Regions from separate parts of the Enterococcus sp. AAFC-DPL-5146 genome, predicted to be linked through region 2. Evidence: a T-box and tRNA genes for the amino acid it is inferred to sense, from the RefSeq annotation. Region 2 holds a T-box; the other holds one or more tRNA genes.
What was found. The T-box of region 2 lies ahead of leuS (leucine--tRNA ligase). A T-box ahead of a tRNA ligase gene usually reads a tRNA of that ligase, here a tRNA-Leu.
Positions count from the first base shown of each region.

Region 1: it has a tRNA-Leu gene. The T-box ahead of leuS (leucine--tRNA ligase) is inferred to sense a tRNA for this amino acid. The anticodon was not compared.

Region 1 covers NZ_CM177103.1:1,798,349-1,809,455, forward strand. The annotation lists gene AC4BB2_RS08180 (hypothetical protein) at 1-161, shown strand, start outside; gene AC4BB2_RS08185 (pyridoxal phosphate-dependent aminotransferase) at 231-1,448, opposite strand; gene AC4BB2_RS08190 (WxL domain-containing protein) at 1,652-3,010, opposite strand; gene AC4BB2_RS08195 (glycoside hydrolase family 13 protein) at 3,462-5,123, opposite strand; gene AC4BB2_RS08200 (DUF2871 domain-containing protein) at 5,307-5,708, shown strand; tRNA gene AC4BB2_RS08205 (tRNA-Leu) at 5,762-5,844, opposite strand; gene AC4BB2_RS08210 (hypothetical protein) at 6,144-6,302, opposite strand; gene AC4BB2_RS08215 (hypothetical protein) at 6,449-6,712, opposite strand; gene AC4BB2_RS08220 (hypothetical protein) at 6,714-7,028, opposite strand; gene AC4BB2_RS08225 (alpha/beta hydrolase family protein) at 7,043-8,272, opposite strand; gene AC4BB2_RS08230 (hypothetical protein) at 8,259-8,657, opposite strand; gene AC4BB2_RS08235 (YdcF family protein) at 9,492-10,217, opposite strand; gene AC4BB2_RS08240 (SprT family protein) at 10,441-10,938, opposite strand; gene AC4BB2_RS08245 (Tex family protein) at 10,941-11,107, opposite strand, start outside.
Region 2 covers NZ_CM177103.1:2,529,721-2,540,827, reverse strand. The annotation lists gene AC4BB2_RS11615 (phosphatase PAP2 family protein) at 1-397, opposite strand, end outside; gene AC4BB2_RS11610 (DUF4097 family beta strand repeat-containing protein) at 534-1,565, opposite strand; gene AC4BB2_RS11605 (DUF1700 domain-containing protein) at 1,567-2,223, opposite strand; gene AC4BB2_RS11600 (LysM peptidoglycan-binding domain-containing protein) at 2,528-4,621, shown strand; T-box leader at 4,673-4,915, shown strand; gene leuS (leucine--tRNA ligase) at 5,064-7,577, shown strand; gene abc-f (ribosomal protection-like ABC-F family protein) at 8,157-9,758, shown strand; gene AC4BB2_RS11585 (fibronectin type III domain-containing protein) at 10,122-11,107, shown strand, end outside.

The DNA.
Region 1 (11,107 bases), 730 kb from region 2:
GAATTAGCTTTAGCTGGGAAAAAAGTGATTATATGGGCTATATCGAAAAAGAGTATGAAAATGCTTATTTGGTTGTTGTTTCGGACCCGAGTCCGGATATGGAAGAGAAATATACAAATCGTATGGTTATTAGTAAAAAAGATTGTCAGACGACAGAGTAACTTCTGTTTTCAGACATTCTTAAAATCAGAGTGACTCAAAACGTTTAGCCGTTTTGAGTCACTCTCTTTTTATTTTTGTTTATACGTACTTAAAAACTCACGCATTTTTTCAGTCGTAAATTTCAAGTCTTCCATTTTTGGTAGGTAGACAATTCTAAAGTGATCAGGTTGCGTCCAATTAAATCCGCCGCCATGAACGAGTAAAATATGATGTTCGTGGAGAAAATCTAGGACAAACTTTTCATCATCATAAATATTAAAACGGGCACTATCTATTTTAGGAAAAATATAGAAAGCCGCTTTAGGTTTCACTGCCGAAAGTCCAGGAATATCATTGATTGCATTGTAAATATATTCCCTTTGTTCATAAATTCTTCCACCTGGCAATAATAGATCATCTACACTTTGGTAGCCTCCTAAAGCCGTTTGGATAATTTGCTGAGATAATACGTTTGAACATAAACGCATCGAAGCTAACATATTCAAGCCTTCAATATAACCTTTAGCATTTTTCTTATTCCCACTAAGTACCATCCACCCACAACGGAAACCAGCTACTCTATGTGATTTAGATAAACCATTTAATGTTACAACAAATAGATCCGGTGCTAATGTAGCGATTGGAATATGTGTTAACCCATCCATCACTAAGCGATCATAGATTTCATCTGAGAAAATAATCAAATCGTTTTGTCTTGCTACTTCGACGATCTGTTCAAGTATTTCTTTAGGATACAATGCTCCTGTTGGGTTATTAGGATTGATTAAAACAATTGCTTTCGTATTTGCTGTGACTTTAGCTTTGATATCATCAATATCAGGGTACCACTCCGCTTGCTCATCACAAATATAATGAACGGGATTTCCGCCAGCTAGTGACACGGATGCGGTCCATAAAGGATAGTCAGGCATCGGAACTAGCACTTCATCACCGTTATTCAATAAGCCTTGCATACACATTGAAATCAGTTCACTTACACCATTTCCAGTATAAATATCATTGATTGTTACATTTGGAAAACCTTTAACTTGGCAATATTGTTCAATTGCTTTTCTTGCAGAAAAAATACCTTTTGAATCAGAATATCCTTCTGAGTTGCGAACATTCATAATCATATCACGAACGACTTCATTTGGAGCATCAAAACCAAAAGGAGCGGGATTACCAGTATTAAGTTTCAAAATACGAATACCTTCTTCATGCATTCTGTCGGCTTCTTCTAAAACCGGTCCACGCACATCATAACTTACACCATCAAGTTTGTTGGATTTTTCAAAATTTCTCATACTGTATCCCTCATTTTCAAAATTTATATCTTTAAAGTTACGCTACTAGAACAAAAAAAGCAATGAAAAATTTGGGATTCTCTAAAAATAGTTCTTGAGTGGTTTTCAAGAAATAGTAAAATACCTAAATACTAATAGTTGGATTAGCATTTAAGTATTTTCTATCATTATTTATTTCATAGGACTAAAAAGTTTCATTCAATTTATTCCTTAGGCACATCTTCCAATGTCCAGTCCATTTTTGCTTGATATTTTCCTACAAAAGAACCGCTTGATGTTTTAAACAATAAACCTGTATTTTCTTCCCAGTCTAACGACTGGATTGGATTTGTTGTTGTTTGAGCTTTTTTGACAATAAATAACTCATTAAGCTTTAGCTCTAATTCATCTCCCTTATCAGTAATAAAAACTAACTCGCCCAAGCGATGTTCTTCATTGCCGACTTCTTCTGTCAAATTTGCCGAAAGTCTCCAATTTTTATTTTCTCCTCGAGCATCCTTAACAATGATTTGTTGATCAGATTTTCTCGATACTAATGTTTTCTTTGTAGGAATTTTATTTACTCCAAAATCAAAATTTGGAACATTTTGAAATCCTAGCTCACCTGCTATAATAGCTACTTCTATTTTATAATCATTTTGAACTATTTTACCTGATAAAAGATGTTCCTCTACTCTAACAGTCGCATTTTGTTTCCCTGTTTTAGAAGTATCCGGATAATTGACAAACTTTACGCCATTGAGTCTTTCATAATCATATAATTCGAAATACTTAGCTAAATTATTTTTCAAATCTCGGTCAAGCTCTTCCTTAGTTGTACCCAATGTTATTGAAGCTGTTTTACTTTTTAACTGATTGACGTGGACTGGCCGCAAGCCGCTTTTACTTACTTCATAAAAACTAGTATTATCAATATAATTTTCTTGTGGTACATGATCTTTCCCATTACTCCACAACAGAATCATTTTAACCCAGTTCAGTACTTCTTGATGCCAAACTTTTATCAAGTCTCCTTCTTTTACTTCTTGAGCTTTAAATTTCGTGTAGGCAGTGTCTACCTTGTCAGTCCCTTGAATTTTTGTATCATAATACGAGGAAATACTGCTCAAGTTACTTACAGCTTCGGTTGGTGTATGTAGTGAAAGTTTCATATAATCTGTAAATCTTTCGTTAACTTCGGGTAGATAAGTACTAATTTTCATGCGGGAGGCATCTAAATAATAAGGTTGTTCGTTATAATGATTCACCGTTAGGCCTAATACAGGTTGGTGATTTGCACCCCTTAGTGCTAATGTATCTCCATAACTAACTACCATTGGAACGGTTACCGTTGTTTCAGCTTTACTTGGTAAAACACTGACTTTTACATTAAACGTGTATTCTCCAATTAGATTAGCCGTGTTAGTTGTTTCATAAGTAACTGTATAATTCGTTTCAGGTACTAGCTCACCATCCGACTTCACATTTTTCACGAAGTTTTTGGCTTCATAATGATTAGTTCCTGCCCCTAAAGGTGTATTAAATGGAATTGCTTCCGCTGTGATTGTTGGTTTATTTTCCATTTTTGAACTTGATTCAGCATATACAATCTTTCCATTTAAGCAAAAAATTAGTACTATCAAAAAAATAAAAATACTTGCTTATTATATTTACTCACACGCCTCATCCTTTTTATGTTTTAATACTAATATTCTACTCTATCAAAAAAGAAATTTCTAACTCTAATATTATCTTTTTTTGTACAAAATTATGATTTTTTGGATAAAAAAAGATATTTTCCATTTATTTTTAATAATATATTTTTTATTACATGAATTACCTGATTTTTCTAAATTGTTACTATCAAAAATTAATTAGACTAAAAACCGCACAATGCTTAAAAATGCAAGGTGCGGTTTTTGAGAAGTAATTGAAGCTATCAATTATTGAAAATTAAATGCATTAAAACATCAATTCTTCGGATTTTCAATGACGTTGACAACTGCCAAAATGGAAGGACATCGTTCTTTCGATTCATGATTCTTCCATTTTATATTTATAGACCCTTGCTTCATAAGGCGCAAAAATCGTGTGTTGATGAATCGTGTGACTATCAAGATTACATAATTCAAGAGTCCAATCTTCTATTCGAACATTTTCAGGCAAATCAGCAGAAGCAAAATCCTTTGACAAATTGATGATGACTACAAATCGTTCGTCACCTAAGCGTCTACCATACACAAATAGTTGCGGATGCTCTGGTAAGTAAAGTTTATAGTTGCCGTATATCAATGCTTCATTTTCAGCTCTTAACTGGATAACCTTTTTGTAAAAATTTAAAATAGAGTCTGAATCAGCTAGTTCATCTAAGACATTAACTTCTTGCTTATTTGGATTAATCACCATCCATGGTTTTCTTTTTGAAAAACCAGCATATTCTTCCGCTGTCCATTGCATTGGTGTTCGTGAATTGTCTCTTGCTGTTCTGCGAATCACTTTCATTGCTTTTACAGGATCAACCCCAGCATGGATCATTTCATGGTAAAAATTTTTGGTATCTACTGCATCAATATCATCGATTGAAGCAAATGGCATATTCGTCATGCCAATTTCTTGTCCCTGATAAATAAATGGAGTTCCTTGCAGTAAGAGAAATGTTAAGGCTAAGGCTTTGGCCGATGCTTTCCAAAATACCGTTTCTTCACTACCAAAACTTGACACAGATCTTGGAATATCATGATTTTCCATATACAGTGCATTCCAACCTTTGCCATCTGCTAAAGCTTCTTGCCATCTAGTGATCGCATGTTTGAAATGAACCACATCCAATGTTTCTTGTTCGTCTTTATTCCAAAGTGATATGTGGTCAAATTCAAATAGCATATTGAAATAGCCATCTGTTTCTCCTACCCATTGGGAAGCTTGCTCTGCACTAACCCCATTGGCTTCTCCAACCGTCAAGATATCTCTTTTTCTAAAAATATCTCTTAACTCTTCCAAGTGGATTTCAATTCCAGGAACATTTTTGAATGAATCGAATGGATCATTTGTAGATTTTGTTTCCAAAGGGGCTTTTTTTATATGAGAAATTGCATCAACACGAAAGCCATCAATTCCCTTATCTAGCCACCAATCAATCATTGAAAATAGCTCTCTTTTTACGCGAGGATTTTCCCAATTAAGATCTGGTTGTTCTTTAGCAAAAACATGTAGGTAATATTGATTGGTCGTTTCATCATATTCCCAAGCAGAACCGCCAAAAATCGAAACCCAGTCATTGGGTGGACCACCCATTCTTCCATCAGCCCAAATATAATAGTCTCTATAATCGTCTTTAATAGAAGATCTTGATTCTAAAAACCAAGAATGCTGATTAGAGGTATGATTAATAACCAAATCCATAATAATCCTGATTCCCATTTCATGGGCTTCTTTCAATAATAAGTCAAACTCTTCCATCGTTCCAAAGGTTGCAAGTATTTTTTGATAATCACTGATGTCATATCCATTGTCTACATTAGGAGATTCATAGATAGGGGTAATCCAGATAAATCCCACTCCTAAATCTTTAAGGTAGTCTAATTTTGAGCGAATACCATTCAAATCACCAATACCGTCACCATTTGTATCCATAAAACTACTTGGATAGATCTGATAACCAACTGCTTCTTTCCACCAAGTGCGCTTGATTGTCATATGTATCACTCCATTTTATCTTCGTCTTTCATTACATTATATAAGATGGAAAGAAAAAGCGTATCTGAAATGCATACTATTATGTGTAACTTTAGAAATAAGCGCTTCTAAGCATTCAGATGGAAATACCAAAACAACTTTGCTATAGTTAAGATGTTTGAATAATATATTTAGAGGTGGATAATGAAAAAATTAGTTAGAGTTAGTATGTCTTATATGATTTTTGGATTATTAGCAGGTATTTTTTATCGTGAATTTACGAAATGGAATGATTTTACTGGTGAAACACAACTGGGTGTCTTACACACTCATATTTTGATTTTAGGCATGTTCTTTTTCTTAATTGTTTTACTTTTAGAAAAGAACTTCCAATTAACTAAAGAAAAAAACTATAAGAAATTCTACATTATATACAATATGGGATTGGGAATAACATTGTTAATGATGATTGTTCGTGGTATTTTACAAGTGTTGGCTTATCCTGAATCAGCAGCTATTTCAGGTATTGCTGGACTGGGTCATATCATCATTACTGTGGGATTAGCATACTTCTTCCAAGTTTTGTTTAAAGCTGTTAAAGAATAAAAAATAAAAAAACCTTTTTCTTTTAAAATAGAAAAAGGTTTTTTTATCTTTTATGCGGCCAAGAAGACTCGAACTTCCACGGGATTACTCCCACCAGCCCCTCAAGCTGACGCGTCTGCCATTCCGCCATGACCGCAATTCATATAATAATATCAGTTATAATAACTACTTGTTTCATGTAGAGAATTCAGTAAAAAACTACACTAGCCACGTAAGCCTATGATAGAATACGCTTCTGTTTTTGTCAATATTCTCAAAGATATTTACTGTTAAAAAGACCGCGCCAGCCTTTAGGCTCAATGCGTTCTTTGTTAAATGTCGTTATTTATTCAGTCTCTTCTATGACTGCATAGAAATAGCTATAAACAAATTGAATAGTGGCTCCGTTTAGAATAGCTGATTGACTTAGAAATTCATCATTAAACTCTGGCTTTTTCATCCAAGCATATAAAAAACTGTTGAAACTCCAACTTCTTCAGTAATTTGCTTATTTGTCATGCCCATTTGTGACTTTTTAATCAATAGATCAATTGCTTTCAACTGTTCATCAGTTAATTTCTTTTTGTATATCTGTATTCCTTCACCCTTCCCCATAAATCATTTTCATACAGAAAACAGCCTAGCCAGATGATTAACTGATCAGAATGCTTTTTTCTGCGATAGAAGTAATTAGCTGTGACAGCTATACTTACTACTATGATTTACAGAAAGGATTTCAAGAGTTATTATTGCAAAACCACTCAAAAAGAATCCAGTGTTTGTTTTTGTTTATCGAATACTTGTATTACTTTCTTCCCAAATTGACCTTTTACTGTTTCTTGTAACCCAGTTGTTGCTTTTGAAATGGCTTTTTGTCCAGATTTACTTTCTTGTTCACCTAGTCGCATCGTTTTCTCTTTCTTCAGTTCTTTAGTCTGAAACCCAGAACGACCAATTGCTCTTATTTTAGTTTTTTGGACATTTTTCCTATATTCTTTCATTATTTTTTCTAACGCTTCTAACATATCAATCCCCTTTTTTTAACCTCTGCAACTCTTTCCGATATCCTTGTTCTAATTCTTCTTGCCGATTCAGCACCTTTTTCTTTTCCTTGTCTAGTGCTAGCATCAGTTCTTCTTCCAAACGAGATAATTCCATTCGAGTCTCATTTAACACTTCATCGTTCTCAGTAATATCAGATAATAAATAACGGATTTCTGAATAAGCATCTTCTGCTACTTGTTGTCCTTGTCTCTGAAAATGTTTGATATCATCTTCTTGTTCTTCTAATTTCCGTCTATTATTTTGATACTCTTTTACTAGTTGCTCTTCTTTATCCATCTGATCACTTTCCATTACCCCAATTGTCGAGCTAATTCTTGGTCTCTTTGAACTAATTCGGCTATTTTGCCCCTAATTTCAGAAGTTAACTGATTAAATTGTTCATTCATTTTTTTTGCTTTAGCTATCTTTTCTCTAAATAATTCACTCGGCTCTGTTACAATACTATGTTCTGAGCTACCTGTTGATTCCAATACTTCCATTACTTCTCCATGGCTCAAATCAGGGACATCACTAAATGCTTTTGAATACATTTTCTGCCACAGTTCTTCTAATTCTGTTGTCCCATCTTGATAAATTTTAACCGTATTAGTCATCACTACTTCAAATTCAGAAGAGGTATATTGAACAACAGCTAGTGCTTGACTGTTATTCAAATAAATTTGTTCATTCGTTGAAAGGCCTCCGCTACTGGACTTAAATTTTTTCTTCAATAATTCTAACGTATACATGCTTAAAATAAATTGATTTTTCAATTGACGTTCTGCTTGCTCTTGTATTGCCTTTTTATTGTAGCCATTTTTAGGAATGATTAAATTCCCTTTATTATCAAACTTCCATACGCTTAAACTGTGATAAGTTAGTGGATTATCTAAACCCAATTCAAGACTTACTTTAATCTGTGCCCCAGTTCCATTTCCCATTAAATTACCAATGGCACTATCTCCACGATTACGATAATTGGTTAACATACCAGGATTATTTTTGATCCATTCTTTTGCTTTTGGAGATAATATTCCGTATGGATCTGGACCATTAAAGCCAACGTTTCGCCACTGATTTTCTGCTGCAATCATTAGCGCTAGATATTCACCTAAAGAATGCCCTGTCGTCGTTATTATAGCATTCGGGTATTTTGCTTTTATGTCATCTGCGAAATTTTGGGCAGTGATTGCTTGTCCATCAGTTTTATTATAGGGATCTAGAGCTAGCTGTTTATCTCCTCCAGCAACTGTTTGTATATCCGTTGCTCGATCTTTTGAATCTCCAAAGTTTGTACCTGCAAAAGCAATGACAACCTCTGATGTGTCTACCTTTCCATTTTTTATAGGAGCTACTGCCATAGCTTGCATGCCGTTTTCTGTGTTGTCTTCCACTTTTAGTACTTTATAATCTTGAGACAAATCTTTATCTTCAAAGATTTGCCCATTTTTTACAGGAAGGCGTCCTTCTTTTTCTTCTCTTGCAACATCTCCGGCATAGGCTTTGTCAGCTAGGTAATTATAATCTTTATCGGTTACCATACTCTCCTCCATAATTTATATTAATATTACTTAAATCTAAAGAAGAATCTTTTTTCTCTCTCTTTTCTAAATGAAAATCATTTTTATTATAAGCTAAATGAAAATCATCCTTCTTTTCTAATTCGTTTAAATCAAATTGGATAATTGAATTAGAATTAACTATCACAACTACATGCCAAGTACCCGTTTCTTTTATTTGAGAAAATCTGCCAAACTCAATTTCTTTTATATCTTCATACGTTTGAGTTATGAATAATGCAATTTCCTTCTTAACACCTAGCTCTTTTTGTTCATTTTTATTATTGTCCATATACATTTTCCCACCGATTCCTATAATCAATATTGTAACTATTAAAGAAATAACAATAATTTTTCTTTTCTCCAATTATCCCCCACCTACCTAAAAGTTAATTATACATTACAATAAATCACAAGTAAATATCATGCGTTAAAAAATAAAATAACAAAAATTTCTTGTCAATAAAAAAATGGAAGTGCTCTATGTAACTGAACACTTCCACACTATTCTTCTCTATTAATTTTCCAGTACCATTTTCTTCTTAAGTATATCTGAGCGTGCTATAACATCATCATTCTGATAATGAACTTCAATAAATGATTTTATCTCTGGATCAGCACCATATAAAAGACCTCTTACTTTCCCAGACATATTTAAACCGTAGTCATTGGTAATTTGCAGTTTTTCTTCATCAGTGTAGGCTTTTACATCAATTGATTACTGTAGCAATTACACCTTCTGACCATTTACCCAACTCATCAGCAGCTATTTACTACTTGCCCTCTTTGATTCTACTTTTAAGTATTCATCAGTCTAAACTTGTAATATATTTGAGTAGAAGTATGCCACCTTCTTACTAAACTGCCTCACAATAGTTTTTGTCATGGAAGTTTCATTTTAATACCCCTACAGGAAAATCATTATTCTCCATGTTTACGGTGTAACTATTATTATATGTTAAAATTTTCACTTCTTCTTTTACTGCATTTTATGTTTGTTTATCACCAACAAACTCAAGTAAATTAATGTACGTATGAATGTTTTTCATGTAAAAAGCTTCGCCAGTTATCAAATAGCCAAGCAAATTTTTCAAGTATTCAACATTTAATGCAAAGTAATAATCTTTATTACTTCTATCAAGTATTTTAGTTTTCTTTAGATAGTTCTTCGCCGCAACAAAATCTTTCCTAGAATTTCCAACTATCGTTTCTGTTTATACTCATACACCTGACACAGTTCTTCATAAGCCAATTGAACAGATTCAGGGATTTCCACCACACCTATATAATTACTTCCATTGGGTCCATATCCATTTTCGTCATTTCTTAATCGACGAATTTCACCTAAAACGAGAGAAAGAAAATAATCCTTATTCCATAAACCGTTAAGACGGTCGTCTTCAAAAGTGATCGTTTCCTCAATAGTTTTGACAATAGGAACAATTGGCACACAATTAGTGAATTGCGCATTGGTTTCTTGCCATTCTTTTTGAAATGTTGCTTTGATTCTTCTTTGCAACATAGGATCTTCTAACAACAAAACATTTCTAGGATTCAAACCAGCTTCTTTTACCTTATTCAATGCAAAAACCGCATTCTCACCAGAATTTGTTGATTTAGTTTCAGTTAAAAATAGATCTGTATCTAAATGATAGTTTAACTTGAAATACTCCAAATACATTTCCGTTTCACTAGCATCACTAACATTAATTCCCCAGTTTTTAAAATTCTCTCTCAAAAATGGTGTGGCATGACCGACACCTCCTACAAGCATAAATGCAGAAGCTCTTTTTTGTTCATATAAATGAATCATCTCATCTGCAAGATAAGGGAGACTATTTCCAGCTAAGATAGCTAAATCATAGTTTCCAGTCATTTTTTCTTTTGCAGCTAAATAGTTGATAACTTCATTCCAGTGCTGAATCATGTCCTCATCCCTGCCTTATAAATGACGAGAAAAAACAACAACTCCGCTTTACTTCGATTACATCACTTTAATGAAATTAATGTAATCGAAGTAAAGTAAAGATTGTTGTAAAACACAGTAAACCAACGGATCTTTATAGTGAAAATCCTGTTTTTCTTGTCATTTTCGTAATTTTTTCTTTCTCTAATCTGACGGCTTTTATCTATGCCTGTCCGATTACTACTTATTTATTTGGACTTAATTCCACAAGCTTTCCACGGCATTTTCCGCAAACAAAACGTTGTATATTGATTCTACGTTTTCTTAAAATCAAGGTTTCGCATTTTTCACATTGATATTGATGATAGGACCGCGGTTTTTGTTCTACTAAAGGACGAACATATCGACTGCCACCTGTTTTTTTTAATAATGTTTTAAAATCAATATCTTTGTGTTGATAGCCTTTACCTTCAATATGAAGATGGTAATGACAGAGTTCATGTTTGATTACATTTATCAATTCATTTTCACCATAAATCTCAAAAACTTTTGGATTAAAATCAATATTATGAGAACCTAAATGATACCGTCCACCCGTTGTTTTTAAACGCCGATTAAAATATGCTTTGTGTCGAAAAATTTTCCCAAAAGAAGTGACTGAGATTTCTTCTACCAGTTTTTGTAATTCTTCATCTGTTAATTCTTGTTTTGTTGGTTTTTCTTCTTTAGAAAAACGATTCAAAATCAATCTTTCCTTTCAGTTTGCGGCAACATCGTTAAACTAATGCGCCCTTTCTTCATATCGACATCTTCCACCCAAACAGTAACTACATCTCCTACAGCAACAACATCTGTCGGGTGCTTAACAAACTTCGCGCTTAATTTAGAAATATGCACTAATCCATCTTGTT
Region 2 (11,107 bases):
CAGTAGAATGTCCGCTAGGAAAACTGTAACTATGTTCAGTTACTAAATGATTTAAAGTTGGACGTGGGCGCATAAATAATAATTTAATTGCAGGGTTAGCTAAACCTGCAATTAACGCTGTGTTAATAAAAAGCCAGAGCATTTCCGCATAATATTTTCCTCTAAACAGTATAAACGCAATCGCTAAAGTTAGGATACCAATGGTTAAAGGATCAGCAAGCTTTGTATACCAAATAAAAAATTGATTTGCAGAAGGATATGGTGCCCTTACAAGGGTCGTGATGGATTGATCGAAACCATTTATCCATTCAGGGTAAAAACGAACTACGTAGCCTAAAAACATAAAGACAACTAAAAAACAACTTCCTGCAAATTGATAGTATAATTTATTTTTCATAATCGTTCCTTTCAGATTCCAATAAACTTAATTATAACATCAAATAAATAAGAACACATCTGAGGCATTTCAAAAAAGAAGCCTATACAAAACATTAAAAGTTTTGTATAGGCTTTTGAATTAAGTTAACCGAAAATTATTCATTCTCTTCGTCTTCAAAATTTGAAGGACCCTCGACAGAGATATCACCAGATTTGGTTTGTAAGTCAACTATTTTCGATCCTTTTCCCCGTTTGTAAGAAGTGCTCTCTTTCCCAAAAATAGTACTATCACCTAAGTTAGTTTTAGTCTTAATCATAATATCATACAAAATCTCTTCAGTATGTAATGTGATGTCACCTTGCTGAGATTCAACTGTTAACTTTTTAGGAATTGCTGTTCCAAATAGTGAAAATTCTCCGTTAGTCGTTGTTACTGCAACCTCTCCTTTAAGATTAGTTGCTTGGATATCTCCATTTGTGCTGTTTATTTTTGAGACTCCATTCACTGTATTTAGCGAAATATCGCCTGACTTACTAGTGGCAATCCAATCAGGTGAGGTGAATTCACTGATTTGAATATCTCCGCTTTTTGAAGTGAAAGTTGCTTTATCTGTACGTACATCTGCATAGACGTTCTGATCTCCGTTACTGGTTTCAAGTGCTAATTTTTCAGTGTTGATGTTGTTAATAGCCATATCTGCATCATTCAGCTTAATAGATACATCTTTTGTAGTCACCTTTGAAAGGTTAATCATACCTTTAGCGTTGCCATCTATAATCAAGCGTTCAGTACTTTCAGGGATCGATAATGTCACAGCTGATCCTCTATTAAAAAGCTCGAATTCAAATCCTTCAAAATCCGCCTTTTTTTTATCGCTATTTGTGGAAATCAGTAACTGATCTTTTTGCTCTTTCACATCTAAAGAACTGCTCAAGGAAATGGGCACAGAGCTTCGGGTAGTCATTTCAACTTTAGTTGAATGCTCAGTATAGATATAAAAATCGGCATTTCCTGAAAGTGTTAAATGAATCTCCTTGATGCTTTCTTTATTTTTTAACTCGTAACTTTGTTTTTTTGTGTCAGTCATAGAATGTTCTGCCCGTTTAAAATAAACAGCACTGCCTATGCCGCCGATAATCATAGTTGCGACACCGATACTTAGAAAAAAAGCAGTTGTTTTTTTCATACTAAATCTCTCCTCTTAAAACTTGAATATTCCATTGCAGATAACGTCTTAGCACATTTCCAAACAATTTAGTTAAGGGCGTTAAAATTAATATTCCTATAACTCCAGCGCCAGCAAGGAAAATACTAAAGAAAAGCTGGAACATTGTTGCATCATTAACACCAGCAATGACTGAGATTCCTCCCAAAATTGGTGAGAATAAAAAAACAATAGCAATTAACCAACAAGAAAAAAAGACCATAACAAAAGCAAAAATAAACCAAAATACTAAAAGGAAGTTAAGTGAGAGTATCCCCATAACCTGGCAAAATCTAGCGAAACCACTACGATGAGGTCGTTCATACGATTGATAAGTATCATCATATGGATGTTCAGGTGCTTCTTCATGATAATAGCTATTATTTATGTTTGGCTGAATTTCTTGCCAACCATTACGTTCAAGTTTTTTTTCAGGCACAGTTATATCAAATTCTTGTAAGATTTCTTCAGCGATACTCCTTGGTTTACCTAAATTTTTTGCAATCTGTTCTTCTGTTTCGCCATTAGCCAAACGTTCATCAAAAATTGTTTCGTACTTGTTTAAGATAAACATTTGTTGTTGATTAGTCAGAGGTTTTAAGTAAATTTTCAATTCGATTAAAAAGTGTTCCTTGTTCATTTTTTTCCCCCATTTCACTTTGTAACTCAGTTGCTTCTTATCAACTATAATTTTTTTTGGAAGTAATAACAAGTACTTAATAAAAAAATCAGCCTAAGGTAAAGAAAGTCATCAGTCTTGAGACCTAGTATTCCTTAAGTAGAATAAAAGGAGAAGCGTATCATAAAAAAATAAGGGAGAAATAAATTACATGTTTATTTATATATTATGGAACAGAAAATTAAAAAGTATTTCTATTTTCTTTAAAAAAAGGGTATAATAAAATTCAAGGTATACTTTTTTTAGAAAATATGGAGGACATATTATGGATAAGTACAAGACATCAAGAAAAGAGCGGAGGAAAGCGGAACAGAACAAGCTTGCTTACGATCAGTTAAAAAAAGGAACAACTGTGCTTAGCTCTGCGTTAGTGGTTTCGTCTATTGCAGCACCGATTGCAGCACCAAAAATCGCTGAAGCAGCAGAAGAGCAGACACCAAGTGCACAAGTAAGTTACTCAGAAACAAATGCAAACACACATACAGAAGCCGTTCAAAAACAAACGACGACTGACTCTAACGATTCGATGACACAAGAAAATCAGACAACAACATCAGAGACTTCTTCAAGCGAGGAACTGTCTGAAACACAAGAATCATCAGAATTAAATACATCAGAAACAACACAAAGTACTGAGTCAACTATGCCTACCGAAAAAACAACTGAAACAACTGATTCTTCTACGACTGAAGTACAAGAAGCTAAAACACCTGAACTTATGATGCGTTCAGGACTTTCAGCGCAAACTAGAAACATTGATACAAATGTTTTTATCGCTGAAATAGCAGGTCATGCAAGATCTGTTGCTGCAACGAATGATTTATATGCTTCCGTGATGATGGCCCAAGCGATTCTTGAAAGTGATTGGGGAAGAAGTACGTTATCTGCGGCACCAAATCATAATTTATTTGGGATCAAGGGAAGTTATCAAGGTCAATCTGTTACTATGAAAACATGGGAAGTAATCAATGGACAGTGGGTTCAAGTCGATGCTGCCTTTAGAAAATATCCTTCATATTCAGAATCATTTGGCGATAATGCATACGTTTTAAAAAACACCTCATTCCAAGCTGGTGTTTACTACTATTCTGGTGCATGGAAAAGCAATACAAATTCATATAAAGATGCAACTGCATGGTTAACAGGACGTTATGCAACGGATCCAAGCTATAATACGAAGTTGAATAATATTATTACAACGTATAATTTAACGCAATATGACACGCCTTCATCTGGAGGCGGCAATACCGGTGGAAATACTGGTGGAGGTAACACTGGCGGCAATACAGGCGGTGGAAACACAACCCAAGATGTAGTTCACACAGTAAAAGCTGGTGACAGTTTATGGGGATTGGCTGCCAAGTATGGAACATCAATTGCAAATATTAAAAGCTGGAATAAACTTTCTAGTGATGTTATCTATGTAGGTCAAAAACTGATTGTTGGTAAAAGTTCTGGTAATACAGGCGGAGGCAACACAGGTGGAAATACCGGTGGAGGCAACACTGGAGGTAACACAGGCGGATCTGGTAATACAGGTACAACAAATACGTACTATACTGTAAAATCAGGAGATTCCTTATGGGCAATCGCTAATGCAAACGGCGTAAGTGTTGCCAATTTACGTCAATGGAACAAGTTAAGTGGAGATATTATTTATCCAGGTCAACGTTTGATTGTTAAACAAGGTAGTAATACAGGCGGAGGCAACACAGGTGGAAATACCGGTGGAGGCAACACTGGAGGTAACACAGGCGGATCTGGTAATACAGGTACAACAAATACGTACTATACTGTAAAATCAGGAGATTCCTTATGGGCAATTGCTAGCGCAAATGGCGTAAGCATTGCGAACTTACGTCAGTGGAACAAGATAAGCGGAGATATTATTTATCCAGGTCAACGTTTAATTGTTAAACAAGGCAGCAGTACAGGCGGCGGAGGCAACACAGGTGGAAATACTGGCAACAGTAATTCAGGCGGCAATACAGGTGGGACTGGAAGTACAGGGACAACAAACTCGTATTACACAGTCAAATCAGGAGACTCCTTGTGGGCTATTGCTAATGCAAATGGGGTAAGTATTGCGAACTTACGTCAGTGGAACAAGATAAGCGGAGATATTATTTATCCAGGTCAACGTTTGATTGTTAAACAAGGTCAAGGCAATACAGCAGGTTCTGGTAATACTTCTAATAATCAAGGTAGTAGTCAAAACGGAACAACTCATACAGTAAAAAGTGGCGACACACTTTGGGGTCTTGCACAAAATTATGGTACGAGTGTCCAGCGAATCAAACAATTGAACGGTTTGTCTGGTGATACAATTTATATCGGACAAAAACTGAAAGTTAAATAAAAACGATTGAAATCAGCAGAGAAGTTTGGTAGTATAGTAACACACAATGATAGATAAACAGTGAGAAGGAATAGTAGAAAGAACCATGTTTTAGAGAGCGTATGGTTGGTGAAAATACGCACAGAAGCTTTCGAACTCGCCTTTGAGTTATTTTACTGAATAGCTAGATTAAACTAGGCATTCGTCTGATCTTTAGTAAGTAAAATCGGTGACGACCGTTACAGCGTTGAGGCTTACATTTATAAATGTAAGTAAATTTAGGTGGTACCACGTTGTTAGTCACACGTCCTATAGGATTTTTTTCCTGTAGGACGTTTTTTATTGTTAAACACCATCAAGTTATTGTCTCTCAAAAGTGTAGAAGGCGAATCTACATACAATAAAAGTGACAATCATTAACCAACGTTAATAAAAAGTTATACAAAATAGGAGGAGAAAATACGTGAGTTACGATCACAAGAAAATCGAGAAAAAGTGGCAAAAATATTGGGCGAAGCATAACAGCTTTACTACCCATGATGATTTAAATAAAAAGAAATTTTACGCATTAGACATGTTTCCTTATCCATCTGGTCAAGGTCTGCATGTAGGTCACCCAGAAGGATATACAGCAACAGATATTTTATCGCGAATGAAAAGAAGCCAAGGATACAGTGTGTTACATCCAATGGGGTGGGATGCTTTTGGTTTGCCAGCAGAACAATATGCACTAGACACAGGGAATGATCCTGCAGAATTTACGAAAAAAAACATTGAAACCTTTAAACGTCAAATCAATTCTCTAGGTTTTAGTTACGATTGGAATCGAGAAATCAATACAACAGATCCAGAGTATTACAAGTGGACACAATGGATATTCACTAAATTATATGAACATGGTTTGGCTTATGAAGCAGAAGTGGCTGTAAACTGGGTACCAGAACTTGGAACAGTTATTTCAAATGAAGAAGTAATTGATGGGAAAAGTGAGCGTGGCGGCTATGATGTTGTGAGAAAACCAATGCGTCAATGGATGCTGAAAATTACCGCTTACGCAGACCGTTTACTAGATGATTTAGATTTAGTTGATTGGCCTGAAAGCATCAAAGACATGCAGCGTAATTGGATTGGTCGTTCAGAAGGCGCTAATGTAACATTTAAAGTAGCTGGGAAAGAGGAAGAATTTACAGTTTTCACTACTCGTCCAGATACCTTGTTTGGCGCAACGTATACAGTTTTGGCTCCTGAGTTAGAGATAGTTCAAAAAATTACTACACCAGAACAAAAAGCTGCAGTGGAAGCGTATATTGATGCTGCCTCAAAAAAATCTGATTTAAACCGAACAGATTTAGCAAAAGAAAAGACTGGTGTGTTTACAGGAGCGTATGCAGTGAATCCTGTAAATGGTGCTGAAATCCCAATTTGGATTGCTGATTATGTACTAGCTTCTTATGGTACAGGAGCAATTATGGCTGTTCCTGCTCATGATGATCGTGACTATGAATTTGCCAAAGCATTCAACATTGATATTATTCCAGTAGTGGAAGGTGGAGATGTAGAAAAAGCACCATACACAGGTGATGGACGCCACATTAATTCTGATTTTCTGAATGGATTAAACAAAGAAGAAGCAATCTCTAAAATGAATGTCTGGCTAGAAGAAAAAGGCGTAGGGAAGAAAGAAATCAGTTATCGTTTACGTGACTGGTTGTTCTCTCGTCAACGCTATTGGGGAGAACCAATCCCAGTAATTCATTGGGAAGATGGTACAACGACAACTCTTCCAGAATCTGAATTACCATTGACACTTCCAAAAACAGATGATATTAAGCCAAGTGGGACAGGCGAATCTCCCCTTGCAAATATCACTGAATGGATTAATGTTGTTGATCCTGAAACAGGAAAAAAAGGCAAACGTGAAACCAATACAATGCCTCAGTGGGCTGGAAGTTCATGGTATCACTTGCGTTATATTGATCCACATAATAAACATGAGCTTGCTAATTATGAAAAATTAGAACGCTGGTTGCCAGTAGATATCTATATCGGCGGAGCTGAACATGCTGTACTTCACTTGTTGTATGCTCGTTTTTGGCATAAATTCTTGTATGATATCGGTGTTGTACCGACAAAAGAACCATACCAAAAGCTATATAATCAAGGAATGATTTTAGGCCAAAGCTTCCGTGACAGCCGTGGTGTATTAGTTCCTACGGATCTTGTAGAAAAACGGGATGCTGTTTGGGTAAATAGTGAAACGGGTGAAGAATTAGAAGAAGCGCCAGCGAAAATGAGTAAGTCGTTGAAAAACGTTGTAAATCCTGATGATGTCATTGAAAAATATGGTGCAGATACCCTAAGAATGTATGAAATGTTCATGGGTCCACTGGATGCTTCAATTGCCTGGAGTGAAAACGGTCTTGAAGGAAGCCGCAAATTCCTGGATCGAGTATGGCGTTTAATCGTTGATGAAAATGATAAAATGCGTGACCGTATCACGACAGTAAATGATGGGCGTTTAACTAAAGTGTATAATCAAACAGTAAAAAAAGTGACAGAAGACATGGAAAATCTACACTTTAATACAGCTATTTCTCAATTGATGGTCTTTGTTAATGAAGCCAATAAAGTTGATGTACTACCATATGAATATATTGAAGGTTTCGTCCAATTATTAGCTCCGATTGCTCCTCACATTGGGGAAGAACTTTGGGCAATCCTTGGTAATGAAGAAAGTTTGACGAATGTTCCTTGGCCAACTTTTGATGAATCAGCTTTAATTGAAGATGAAGTCGAAGTTGTTTTCCAAGTGAATGGAAAAGTTCGTGCAAAAGTAAATATAGCACGAGGTTTAAGTAAAGAAGAATTAGAAAAACAAGCATTAGCAACTGAAGAAATTCAATCTTTTATCGATGGTAAAACGGTTCGTAAAGTAATTGTTGTTCCTGATAAATTAGTGAATATCGTAGCTAATTAATGAAGTACAGACAGGGATGCTGAATAAAATCGGTATCTCTGTTTTATTATATTCACGAAAAAGAACGCTAGAAAATTGTCGAAAATGCTATTCAAAGAGAAAGTAACAAACTGATTTTGCGTAATTTAACGTACCATGCTACAATACTAATAAGAAATGGCAAAGGTGGTGAATAAGTACAATGGTCAACATGTCAAAAATAACAGCAAGCTTTTCGTATGTCATAGCGTATCTAGCTTTTTGTCATGTTATAATTTCCAATTTTTTATCTCAAGGGACAAGTGTGCCTAAAAAGGGATAATTAATTGAATAAAACAGACCATTCAGACTTATTTACTTAAATATAATTAGTCATAAAATAACAAGGAAAATCAGTTTTTGTTTTACTGATTTCAGTAGATAAAAAGAGACCGTGGATAATCAAACGGCAGGTGATTTATAGCTAATTAGTAAATAGTGAAGGTTGAGCAGAAGATTTTGTTCAGCTTTTTTTGTGTATTTTAAAAATAGCTATAGTGTTTATAAAAGACAATAAAATTCATGTATGTTTATCTGTCTGAATGGCAGAAAGAGGGAAAAATGTTAGTACAATTACAAAAAATCACAAAAAATTATAGTACTGTGCCACTTTTTAAGGAATTAAATTTACAGATCAATAAAGGTGAAAAAATTGGATTGATTGGTGCAAATGGTTCAGGTAAATCAACCATTTTAAAAATTATTGCAGGATTAGAAACAGTTGATTCAGGAACTGTCAGTTGTAAAAAATATGGACGAATTGGTTACTTAGCCCAGATGCCTGAAGCTATTGAACAAGTTGTAGAGGAATATTTATTAGAAACGTTTACAAGATTAAAGGAGATTCAAAGACAATTAGTACAATTAGAAAGCCAAATGGCTGATCCAGAATGTAACTTGGAAAAAATATTGACTCGTTATGGTCAAAAACAAGAAGAGTTTCAACAGGCTGGCGGTTATGAGATGGAAAGTAAATTGGAAATGATTGCCAATGGTTTAACGATTAATCATGTATTAACAAAAAAACTTTCAGAATTAAGCGGTGGTGAACGAACAATCGTTGCATTAGCCAGAATCTTATTGCAAGAAAATGATCTTGTATTATTGGATGAACCGACTAATCATCTAGATGTTAAACGAATTAATTGGTTGGAAGGCTACTTGAAGCATGAGAAAACGGCTTATTTGATTGTTTCTCATGATCGTTTATTTTTAGATCATACAGTGGAAAAAATTATGGAAATAGAAGACGGGCATATACTTGAGTATAAAGGGAATTATTCTGAGTATAAAAAACAAAAAGAAGTTCAGCTTGAAAAATTGAAAAGAGATTTTGCTACTCAACAAAAAGAAATTCAAAAAATGAAGCTAGCTATTCGTCGTTTTAGACAGTGGGGACATGAGGGAGATAATGAAAAATTCTTTAAAAAAGCCAAAGAACTTGAAAAACGCTTAGAAAAAATCCAGAAAATCCCTAAACCTAAAGAAGAAACAAACAAAATAGGAAAAAAATTTAAAGAAACAGAGCGTTCTGGTAAGGAAGTTTTGCAATTTAAAGACGTCACCAAAAGTTATGATGGGCGGAAACTATTTGATCAAGCAACATTCTCTTTATTTTGGAAAGATCATTCAGCGATCATAGGAGAAAATGGTGTAGGAAAGAGCACATTACTGAAACTGGCTTTAAAATTAGAACAACTAGATAACGGTGAAATCAAACAAGGGACAAATCTTCGTATCGGTTATTTACCTCAAATTATTGAATACGAAAACCCTAAGCAGACAATCTTACAAGTATTCAGTCAAGCTTGTTCACTAGGTGAACAAGAAAGTCGGCGTTTTTTGGCAAAGTATTCATTTTATAGTGATGATGTCATGAAACAAGTTCGATTTTTAAGTGGTGGTGAAAAGATTCGTTTAGAATTAGCTAAACTGATGTATAGTGAAATTAATTTTCTGCTTCTAGATGAACCAACGAACCATTTAGATATTGAAACTAGAGAAGAAATCGAAGAGATATTAGAAGAATTCAAAGGGACGATGCTAGTTGTTTCTCATGATCGATTTTTTCTACAAAAAATGTTTGACACATTTTTAATCGTTAATCAACAACAAGTAGTTAAAAAGATAGGAAATTATCTGGACATACTTGCATTAAAATAAAAAATATAAAGAGTAGACTAAAATATAGATAGTTTTAGTCTACTCTTTATGTAGTTTACTCCGTCACTATGTTCCGTTTAAAAACCAATATGAAAGAAATAAATAAAAATGTTACTGTGGAATTAAGGTGAGTAAAACAGCTTAAAGAAAACTTAATATTTACAGAAAAAAGGATAAAGGTGTCTAGAGTGTACTTTTTAGATATAAAGCTAAAAATAAATTTCGTTTAAATATAAAATAAATATATAATTTATAAAAAAACTATCGTTATTAAATTGAAATCACACTAAAAGTACAATACAATGGAATAGAGGCGAGAAATATTCTCTATATGATTTTTATAAAAAGCAAGGGAGGACCATCATGAAGAAAAACAGTCGATTGATTTTTATTAGTATCTTTATATTGACAATTGTTCCATTTGATTGGTCCTACGCTTTAGAATCAGAAGGAATTGATAAGGAAATAATCTCGACGGTCCAATCATCGGAAGAAGAAAAAACTTCAAGTTCTTCAAAAATTTCTGAAACTGAGTCCTCATTAACGTTAGAATCAACTACGAAAGAATTACAAGTAGAAAATGAAAAAATAACTGATTTTATTGATATAAATAAACAGATAAAGGAAGAAACATATGGAATTAATAATGAAAATATACTAAACGCAGATGTTAGACAAGATGAAGATGGTTTCTGGCTTGTCGATTCGGCAGCTACCCTGACTGAATATTTAAAAGATAGTCAAAAGCTAAATTTTCGTTTGACAAATGATATCGATTTAGGTTCCTCAGGTTACCAGCTTAAAAATAATATGATTATCGATGGTGCCAATCATATTATTACATATAATAAAGGCGGTTCAGCTACCAGCGGTTTTTATGCTAATCAAGCGAATGCCATTATAGAAATTCGCAATACTCAATTTGGTAACAGTGATGGATCAGGCGCGGTTGGTTATTATGGTATATTGACCGGCGGATCTGCTGCGAATATGACATTTATCTTTGATAATGTCGACTATTATTCTACCAATGGACAAATGATTTATAACATAAATGGTTCGGTTATTATGAGAGGACAAAATACGATCGACCAAAGAGGTACGAATACATATTCCCAAGAATGGGCAGAAATCAATTATGTTGAGATTCAGAGTGGTCAAACTTCAATCAAACATTCGGGGACGACCAACGCATTTATTTGGTCAGCGGGGAATGCTTCAGGAAATCCTCACGCAGGAACCTCCCAGATTGTGGTAAGAGAAAATGCCAGACTTGATGTGCAGACAAATGGTAATGTGATGTATGGTTCACTTTCGCCAAGCTATATTGTAGAAAAAAATGGTATTTT